DNA from 2 places in the Xanthobacter sp. SG618 genome. Region 2 is predicted to be linked to the other one. Evidence: riboswitches for the same ligand, from Rfam matches in the RefSeq annotation. Region 2 holds a riboswitch; the other holds the start of a gene.

Region 1 (4,404 bases), on a different contig from region 2:
TCCACCTACCAGTCCGTCTCCGGCGCCGGCAAGGACGCCATGGACGAGCTGTTCACCCAGACGCGGGCCGTCTTCGTGTCCGATCCGGTGGAGCCGAAGAAGTTCCCGAAGCGCATCGCCTTCAACCTCATCCCGCAGATCGACGTCTTCATGGACGACGGTTTCACCAAGGAAGAGTGGAAGATGGTGGCCGAGACCAAAAAGATTCTCGACCCCAAGATCAAGCTCACGGCCACCTGCGTCCGCGTGCCGGTCTTCATCTCCCACTCCGAGGCGGTGAACGTGGAGTTCGAGAAGGAGCTGTCCGCCGACGACGCGCGCAAGATCCTGCGCGAGGCGCCCGGCATCCTCGTCATCGACACCCGTGAGCCGGGCGGCTACGCCACCCCCCACGAGGCGGCCGGCGAGGACGCGACCTACATCTCGCGCCTGCGCGACGACCCGACCGTGGACAACGGCATCGCCTTCTGGTGCGTGTCGGACAACCTGCGCAAGGGCGCCGCGCTGAATGCGGTGCAGATCGCCGAGGTGCTGGTGAACCGCAAGCTCATCACCGCCCGTTCCAAGGCGGCCTGAGCCTTCCGGCAGTCTCGAAAATGACGAACGGCCCGCTTCGGCGGGCCGTTTGCTTTTGCGGGATCAGTGCGGCCGCGAGCGGGTGCGCTGCGCCACCGCGACCACCAGCGCCACGCCCGCGGCGAAGGCCACGGTCTCCGCGTCCGGCACTTCGCCATTGATGGGCCAGGCGAGCCCCACCGTGACGAAGGTCTGCAGGAGCTGCATCTGGCCGACACGGGCGATGCCGCCCTTGGCGAGCCCGGCATTCCAGAAGAAGAAGCCGATGAGCTGGCTGAAGAGGCCGAGATAGAGCAGCGCCGCCCAGGAGGCGCCTGCCACAGTGCCCGCGGCGCCCCATGGAAAGGTGAGGAGCGCGAGCGGGAGCGTCACCGGCAGGCAGAGGATCAGCATGAACGCGATCACCTCCCACCCCGACATGGTGCGCGCGAGGCCGCCCGATACGGCATAGCCGATGGCGCAGGCGATGACGCCGAGGAACAGCAGGCTGTCGCCCATCCCCAGCGCGCCGCCCGCGCCGTTGCGCAAGGCAAAGGCCACCACCAGCCCGGCCCCCACCGCGCTCGCGGCGAACAGTCCGAGGCCCGGCCGTTCCCCGGCCAGCAGCATGGCGGCGATGGCCGTGCACAGGGGCAGAAGGCCGAGCACGATGCCGCCATGGGCCGCCGGCACCGTCTGGGTGGCAACCCCGATGGCCAGCGGGAACACGAAGATCAGACAGCCGGAGGAAACAGCGAGGCGCCACAGCACGGCCCGCTGGCCGAACGGCCACGGCCGGCGCATCACCAGCACCAGCCCGAGCGCCGCAAAGCCGGCCAACGCAGCGCGGCCGAAGCTGATGAACCAGGGACTGAAATCGTGCAGCGCGAAGCGGGTGAGCGGCAGGGTCGCGCCGAACATCACGACCGCGACGAAACCAAGAAGAAGCCCGAGGGCCAAGCGTCGATCCATTGGGCTCCCGGGAGGCGCGGTTACAAGGGCGCTTATTAGGGTCTGTGCGGTCGAAAAGACAGCGAAACCGCGTGATATGCCCATCAGCGACCGTGATGTCGCGAAAATCGCTGATGAAAGGCCACCCCGCCGCCGCTATGGTGGCGCGCCGCGAACCTTTGCCCTCGAAACGCGCGGCACCAAAGAGCGAGAACATGATCCAGTCCCAGCGTCCCGGCCACGACGTCGACCCCAAGCTGCTCGAAATCCTGGTCTGCCCCCTCACCAAGGGGCCGCTGGAATATGATCGCGAGCGCCAGGAGCTGATCTCCCGCGCCGCCCGCCTCGCCTATCCCATCCGCGACGGCATCCCGATCATGCTCGCCGACGAGGCGCGCCAGCTGGACGAAAGCGAACTCAACCGCTGAGGTCGGCCTCGTCCCAGGCGCCCCGCCTCTTGCAGTTCTGCGGCCGGCATGAGTAAATAACAGACACGGCCTGGGGTGCCGCGCATCATGCGCGGCTGAGATCACACCCATCGAACCTGTCTGGATCATGCCAGCGTAGGGAGATGCCGATGAGCGAGAGCTTGTCGCAGTTTACATCCGCACCTTCATCGCAAGCCGGCTCGGCACCGGCGGGCAAGGCGAAACCGCGCGTGGCCATCGTCGGCGGCGGCGTCATCGGCCTCGCCCTCGCCTGGCGCCTCGCCGACGCCGGCTGCCCGGTGGACCTGTTCGAGGCCGGTGAGACCGGGGAAGGCGCGAGCCGCGCCGCCGCCGGCATGCTCGCCGCCTGCGCCGAGGCAGAGCCCGGTGAGGAGGGCCTCCTCGCCCTCAACCGCGCCAGCCAGACCCTATGGCCCGCCTTCGCCGCGGAGCTGGAGCGCGCCTCCGGCGAGGCGGTGGACCTGCGCACCGAGGGCACCATCACCATCGCCCTCACGGCGGACGATCTCGCGAAGCTGCGCCACCTCTACGCCTTCCAGCAGGGGCTGGGCCTGCCCGTGCAATGGCTCACCGCCGCCGAGGTGCGTCGGCGAGAGCCCTATCTCGCGCCCCGCCTCGCCGGCGGCGTGCTGAGCCCCGAGGATCATCAGGTGGACAACCGCAAGGTTGCCGCCGCGCTGAAGATCGCCGCGCTGAAGGCCGGCGCGACGATCCACCAGAATACGCCTGTCAGCCGGGTGGAGACGGCCGGCGGCCGCGCCACCGGCATCGTCACCGGCGAGACGCACCATGCCGCCGACGTGGTGGTGCTGGCGGCCGGTGCCTGGAGCCGGGGCGTGGACATCACCCCGGCGACGCCGCTGCCGGTGCGCCCCATCAAGGGGCAGATGCTGTCGCTGCGCATGGACCCGGCCGCGCCCATCCTCTCCCACGTCCTCTGGGCGCCCGGCTCCTATCTCGTGCCGCGGCGCGACGGCCGGCTCATCATTGGCGCCACCACCGAGGAGAAGGGGTTCGACACCGACCTCACGGCCGGCGGCCAGCTTGCTTTGCTCACCAATGCATGGCGGGCACTGCCGACGCTGGAGGAACTGAGCATCGTCGAGCAATGGGTCGGCTTCCGCCCCGGCAGCCGGGACGACGCCCCCATCCTCGGCCCGAGCCCGGAGGTGGACGGCCTGGTCTACGCCACCGGCCACCACCGCAACGGCATCCTGCTGCTGCCGGTGACCACGCAGGTGATTGCCGACCACATCCTGGGCGGCACCATCGCGGACGTGGCCCTGCCCTTCGGCGCGGAGCGCTTCGGCCCGCCGCGCGCGGCGGCGGAGTGAACGCCATGCTGGCCCTGAAGGTGAACGGCGCCGAGGAGGCGCACCCCGTGGCGACCGTCACCGATCTGCTCGTCGCCAAGGGGCTTGAACCCGAGCGCAAGGGCATCGCCGTGGCGGTCAACGGCGCCGTGGTGCCCCGCCGCACCTGGGCCGAGGCGCGCCTTGCCGCAGGCGACGCCGTGGAAATCATCGAGGCCAAGCAGGGTGGCTGAGCCCCGGGCCGAACAGAACAAGGTGCCCCTCGGCGGGCGCCGGGAAGAAACACCATGACCGCGTTCCAGAATCCCAACGCCGACCCCCTCGTCATCGCCGGCCGCACCTTCTCCTCGCGGCTGTTCCTCGGCACGGCGGGCTATCCCAACCAGAAGGTGTTCCTCGATGCCCTCGCCGCTTCGGGCAGCGAGATGGCGACGGCCTCCATCCGCCGCATCAGCCTCGCCGGCTACGAGGAAAGCCTGACGGACCTCCTCACCGGCCGTGTCCACATCCTGCCCAACACCGCCGGATGCCAGACCGCCAAGGACGCCGTGCTCACCGCCGAGCTGGCGCGCGAGGCGCTGGAGACGGACTGGGTGAAGCTGGAGGTCATCGGCGACCGCGAGCTGCTCTATCCCAATGTGGAGGAGCTGCTGAAGGCCACCGAGGAGTTGGTCTCCCGCGGCTTCGTCGTGCTGCCCTATTGCAATGACGATCCCGTCACCTGCCAGAAGCTCGCCGATCTCGGCGCCGCGACCGTGATGCCGCTGGGCTCCATGATCGGCACCGGGCTCGGCATCGCCAACCCGCACATGATCGAGCTGATCTGCTCCCGCTCGCCCGTTCCGGTCGTGCTCGACGCCGGCATCGGCACGGCGTCCGACGCGGCGCTCGCCATGGAGCTGGGCTGCTCGGCGGTGCTGCTCAACACCGCCGTCTCCAAGGCGCTCGATCCGGTGCGCATGGCGACTTCCTTCCGCCACGCGGTGGAGGCCGGCCGCCTTGCGCGCCTCGCCGGCCGCATCCCGCGCAAGCTGCATGCGGAAGCCTCCAGCCCCGAGTTCGGCCTGGTCGGGAGCTGACCCTGCCCGCTCTGCCGACGCCGCCTCTGCTCCTCATCACCGACCGCACGCTGGCGC
Region 2 (4,404 bases):
GCAAGACACATGAGCTCCCAAACCAACCTCAAGGCCGCGCTGATGGAAGTTCGCGCCTATCTGGCGCAGGAAGCCCAGGCCGAGGACTTCCGCAACGAAGCCGCCTGGGAGGCGGGTTCGAGCCGCGAGGAGCACGCCGCCAGCGATGCCCTCACCCGGCTCGACGAGGTGCTGCGCCAGCTCAAGGCCCAGCAGCGCCCCTGCAAGGACGAGCACACCGTGAAGGGTGAGCGCGCCCATCCGCGCGGTCACGAGCGGGTGCGCCTGCACCCGACCGAACTCGCGGCCTGATCAAGGTTTCCCCTCTCCCGCCGAAGGGAGAGGGCGTTTGCGTCTTTCCGCCTACCCCCGCACGCCGGCGCCGCCGATGGCGTCGAACAGCGCAGCATCCGCGCCGAGGCCGGCATTGGGGGTGGTGAGCAGCGTGTCCCCGTAGAACACCGAATTTGCCCCCGCGAGGAAGCAGAGAATCTGCGCCTCGCGGCTCAGGGCGGCGCGTCCGGCCGAGAGGCGCACCCGCGAGGCGGGCATGACGAGGCGGGCGGTGGCGACCATCCGCACGATCTCCAGCGGGTCCACCGGCGGGCGATCGGCGAGGGGGGTCCCCTCGACTGCCACCAATGCGTTCACCGGCACGCTTTCGGGATGCGGATCAAACCCCGCCAGCACCTGCAGCATGGCGGCGCGGTCGCGCATGGTCTCGCCCATGCCGATGATGCCGCCGGAGCACAGTTCGATGCCCGCCGCGCGCACGGAGGTGAGGGTGTCGATCCGGTCCGCATAGGTGCGGGTGGTGACGATCTCGCCGTAGAAATCCGGCCCCGTATCGAGATTGTGATTGTAGGCGGTGAGCCCCGCCTCGGCGAGGCGCTGGGCCTGATGCGGCTCCAGCATGCCGAGCGTGACGCAGGCTTCCATGCCGAGGCCGCGCACGCCGCGCACCATCTCCAGCACGGCGTCGAACTCGCGCCCTTCCTTCACCCGGCGCCACGCCGCGCCCATGCAGAAGCGCTCGGCGCCATTGGCCTGCGCCTGCTCGGCGAGGGCGACGACGGAGGCGGGATCGAGGAACTTCTCCCGCGTCAGGTCCACCTCCGCATGGCGGGCGGACTGGGAGCAATAGGCGCAATCCTCCGGGCATCCGCCGGTCTTGATGGAGAGCAGGCTCGCGCGCTGGACCTCGTTGGGGTCGTGATTGGCGCGGTGGACGGCATTGGCCCGGCCCACCAGTTCCAGCAAGGGCAGGTCCATGAGCGCCGCGATCTCGTCAACGCTCCAGTCGTGGCGGATCGTGCCGTCCTCAGTCTTGGCCATGCCCATGCTCCTGCTTCCGCGCGATGTGGGAGGGCCGGTCTAGTCGTGTTTGCGGCGCGTTCCAATACCGCCGGCCTTCCCAAATGGGTGACTTGACCTATGCGTTCGCTGCAGTGCAGCGTTGACATTGGGCTTTCGTATACATCACAGTGTTCCCGTTCCAAGGGGGGCCCCGGAAGGGGCTGAGATATCGCAAGTTCGCGGAAGTTTCCTCTTCCGCGGCGCCGCGATGACCCTTCGAACCTGATCCGGGTCATACCGGCGAAGGGATCGGAACTTGTGCTCCCGGCGCTCAGCGTCGCCCCGCACCCGTCTCCTAGCTCTACACCCCGGGTCTCGTTGAAAGCGCAAGCTGAACGGAGATCCGCAATGCTGGACGAAGCCTCGACGTCCTCCCTGAAAGTCACCACCGGGCCGCTGCCCCATTCGCGCAAGGTGTTCGTCTCCGCCACCCGGCCGGACGTGCGCGTCGCCATGCGCGAGATTTCGCTGACCGACCCGTCCGAGCCGCCGGTGAAGGTGTACGACACCTCCGGCCCCTATACCGACCTCGATGCCGTCATCGACCTCACCAAGGGCCTGCCGCAGCTGCGCGCCCAGTGGATTCGCGAGCGCGGCGACGTGGAAGAGGTGGAGGCCCGCGCCGTCCGCCCCGAGGATAACGGCCTGAAGGAGGGCCAGTCCTCCACCCTGCCGCAGTTCGATCTTTCCGGCCGCAAGCCGCTGCGCGCCAAGGCGGGCAAGCGCCCGACCCAGATGGCCTATGCGCGCGCCGGCATCATCACGCCGGAGATGGAATATGTCGCCGCCCGCGAGAACCTCGCCAAGGTGAATGGCGGCGCCCATCCGCACCATCAGGCCATGGGCCTCGGCGCGGCGATCCCCTCCGACATCACGCCGGAATTCGTGCGGCAGGAAGTGGCGCGCGGCCGCGCCATCATCCCCAACAACATCAACCACCCCGAAACCGAGCCGATGGCCATCGGCCGGAACTTCCTGGTGAAGATCAACGCCAATATCGGCAATTCGGCCGTGACCTCGGGCGTGGCGGAAGAGGTGGACAAGCTGGTGTGGGCCACCCGTTGGGGCGCCGACACGGTGATGGACCTGTCCACGGGCAAGAACATCCACACCATCCGCGAATGGATCATGCGCAACTCGCCGGTGCCCATCGGCACCGTGCCGCTCTACCAGGCGCTGGAGAAGGTGAACGGCGTCGCCGAGGACCTGACCTGGGAGATCTTCCGCGACACGGTGATCGAGCAGGCCGAGCAGGGCGTGGACTACATGACGGTGCACGCCGGCGTGCGCCTGCCCTTCGTGCCGCTCACCGCCAACCGCGTCACCGGCATCGTCTCGCGCGGCGGCTCCATCATGGCCAAGTGGTGCCTGGCGCATCACAAGGAAAGCTTCCTCTACGAGCACTTCGAAGAACTGTGCGAGATCCTCGCCCAGTATGACGTGGCTTTCTCCCTCGGCGACGGCCTGCGCCCCGGCTCCATCGCCGATGCCAACGACGCCGCCCAGTTTGCGGAGCTGGAGACGCTCGGCCAGCTCACCGAGATCGCCTGGAAATACGACTGCCAGGTGATGATCGAGGGCCCCGGCCATGTGCCGCTGCACCTCATCCGCGAGAATGTGGAGAAGCAGCTCAAGGTCTGCCACGAGGCGCCGTTCTACACCCTCGGCCCGCTGGTGACGGACATCTCCCCCGGCTACGACCACATCTCCTCCGCCATCGGCGCGGCGATGATCGGCTGGTTCGGCACGGCGATGCTCTGCTACGTCACGCCGAAGGAGCATCTTGGCCTGCCCGACCGCGACGACGTGAAGGCCGGCGTCATCTCCTACAAGATCGCCGCCCACGCGGCCGATCTCGCCAAGGGCCACCCGGCCGCGCGCATCCGCGACGATGCGCTCTCCCGGGCCCGCTTCACCTTCCGCTGGCGCGACCAGTTCGCGCTCTCGCTCGATCCGGAGACGGCCGAGCGCTTCCACGACGAGACGCTCCCCGCCGAGGGGGCCAAGGTGGCGCACTTCTGCTCCATGTGCGGGCCGAAGTTCTGCTCCATGAAGATCTCGCAGGAGCTGAAGCTGGAAGCCGGCGACATCGCCCGCGCCCAGGCCGACAACCTCGCCTCTGCGGGCATGGCCGAAATGGCCCAGAAGTTCCGCGACGGCGGCGGCCTGATCTACACCCCGGCCCCCGAAGTCGCGCCCCCGCCGCCCGCCGCGGCGGAGTGAGGGGCTGAACCCGCACCCCCGGACTCTCTCCCGCAAAGGGAGAGGGGAGGACGGGTGGTGACGGAATCGGGCTTGTGCGCAAATCGAATGGTGCTCCCTCTCCCCTTGCGGGAGAGGGCAGGGGTGAGGGGTGTCTCTCCCCCCGTTCCAGAGGCCGGGGTTGTGGCACCGGCCCTCTCGCCCCTCAGTTTCCAAGCATCCCCATCACCACCCCCAGCGCCTGCTCCGGCGTTGCACGCGCCCAGTCGGGCATTTGGTGGCGGAAGAAGGTGGCCTGGCGCTTGGCGTAGCGGCGGGTGTCGCTTTGGCCCTCGGCGATGGCGTCGGCGAGGGACATCTCGCCTTTCAGATAGCGCGTGAGGGCCGGCGCGCCGTGGGCCTTCAGGACCGTGCGGTCGGGGGCGAGGTGGCGGGCGGCGAGCCGGCGCACCTCCTCCAGCGCCCCGGCGGCCATCATCGCCTCGAAGCGCACGTCGATGCGCTGGCGCAGCAGGTCGCGGTCCACCTCCAGCACGATCTTCGCGCAGCGCGCCGCGTCCAGCACCGGCGGCTGCGCATCCCGATGCCAATCGGTCAGCGAGCGGCCGGTGGCGTGGATCACCTCCAGCGCGCGCAGCACGCGCTGGCGGTCGTTCACCTTCAGCCGCGCGGCGCTCTCGGGATCACGCGCGGCGAGGCGGGCGTGCAAAGCCGGGCTGTCCAGCGCCTCGGCCGCGCCGCGCACCTCGGCGCGCACCGCTTCGGGAATGGCGGGAATTTCGGCAAGCCCCTGCGTCAATGCGCGGAAATAAAGCCCCGTGCCGCCCACGAACACCGGCAGGCGCCCGGCCGCGCGCGCCGCGGCGA

Evidence for each region. Region 2 has a riboswitch for thiamine pyrophosphate ahead of thiC (phosphomethylpyrimidine synthase ThiC). Riboswitches for the same ligand answer to the same signal wherever they lie in the genome.
Region 1: another riboswitch for thiamine pyrophosphate. It lies ahead of thiO (glycine oxidase ThiO); the one in region 2 lies ahead of thiC (phosphomethylpyrimidine synthase ThiC).

Annotation. Positions count from the first base shown of each region.
Region 1 covers NZ_JABBHL010000007.1:166,219-170,622, forward strand. Annotated here, with positions in the region: gene FHT36_RS18740 (aspartate-semialdehyde dehydrogenase) at 1-576, shown strand, start outside; gene FHT36_RS18745 (DMT family transporter) at 640-1,527, opposite strand; gene FHT36_RS18750 (Trm112 family protein) at 1,722-1,934, shown strand; TPP riboswitch at 1,996-2,095, shown strand; gene thiO (glycine oxidase ThiO) at 2,165-3,289, shown strand; gene thiS (sulfur carrier protein ThiS) at 3,295-3,501, shown strand; gene FHT36_RS18765 (thiazole synthase) at 3,556-4,347, shown strand; gene FHT36_RS18770 (thiamine phosphate synthase) at 4,383-4,404, shown strand, end outside.
Region 2 covers NZ_JABBHL010000001.1:875,251-879,654, reverse strand. Annotated here, with positions in the region: gene FHT36_RS04140 (hypothetical protein) at 10-291, shown strand; gene bioB (biotin synthase BioB) at 343-1,314, opposite strand; TPP riboswitch at 1,468-1,602, shown strand; gene thiC (phosphomethylpyrimidine synthase ThiC) at 1,684-3,558, shown strand; gene miaA (tRNA (adenosine(37)-N6)-dimethylallyltransferase MiaA) at 3,743-4,404, opposite strand, start outside.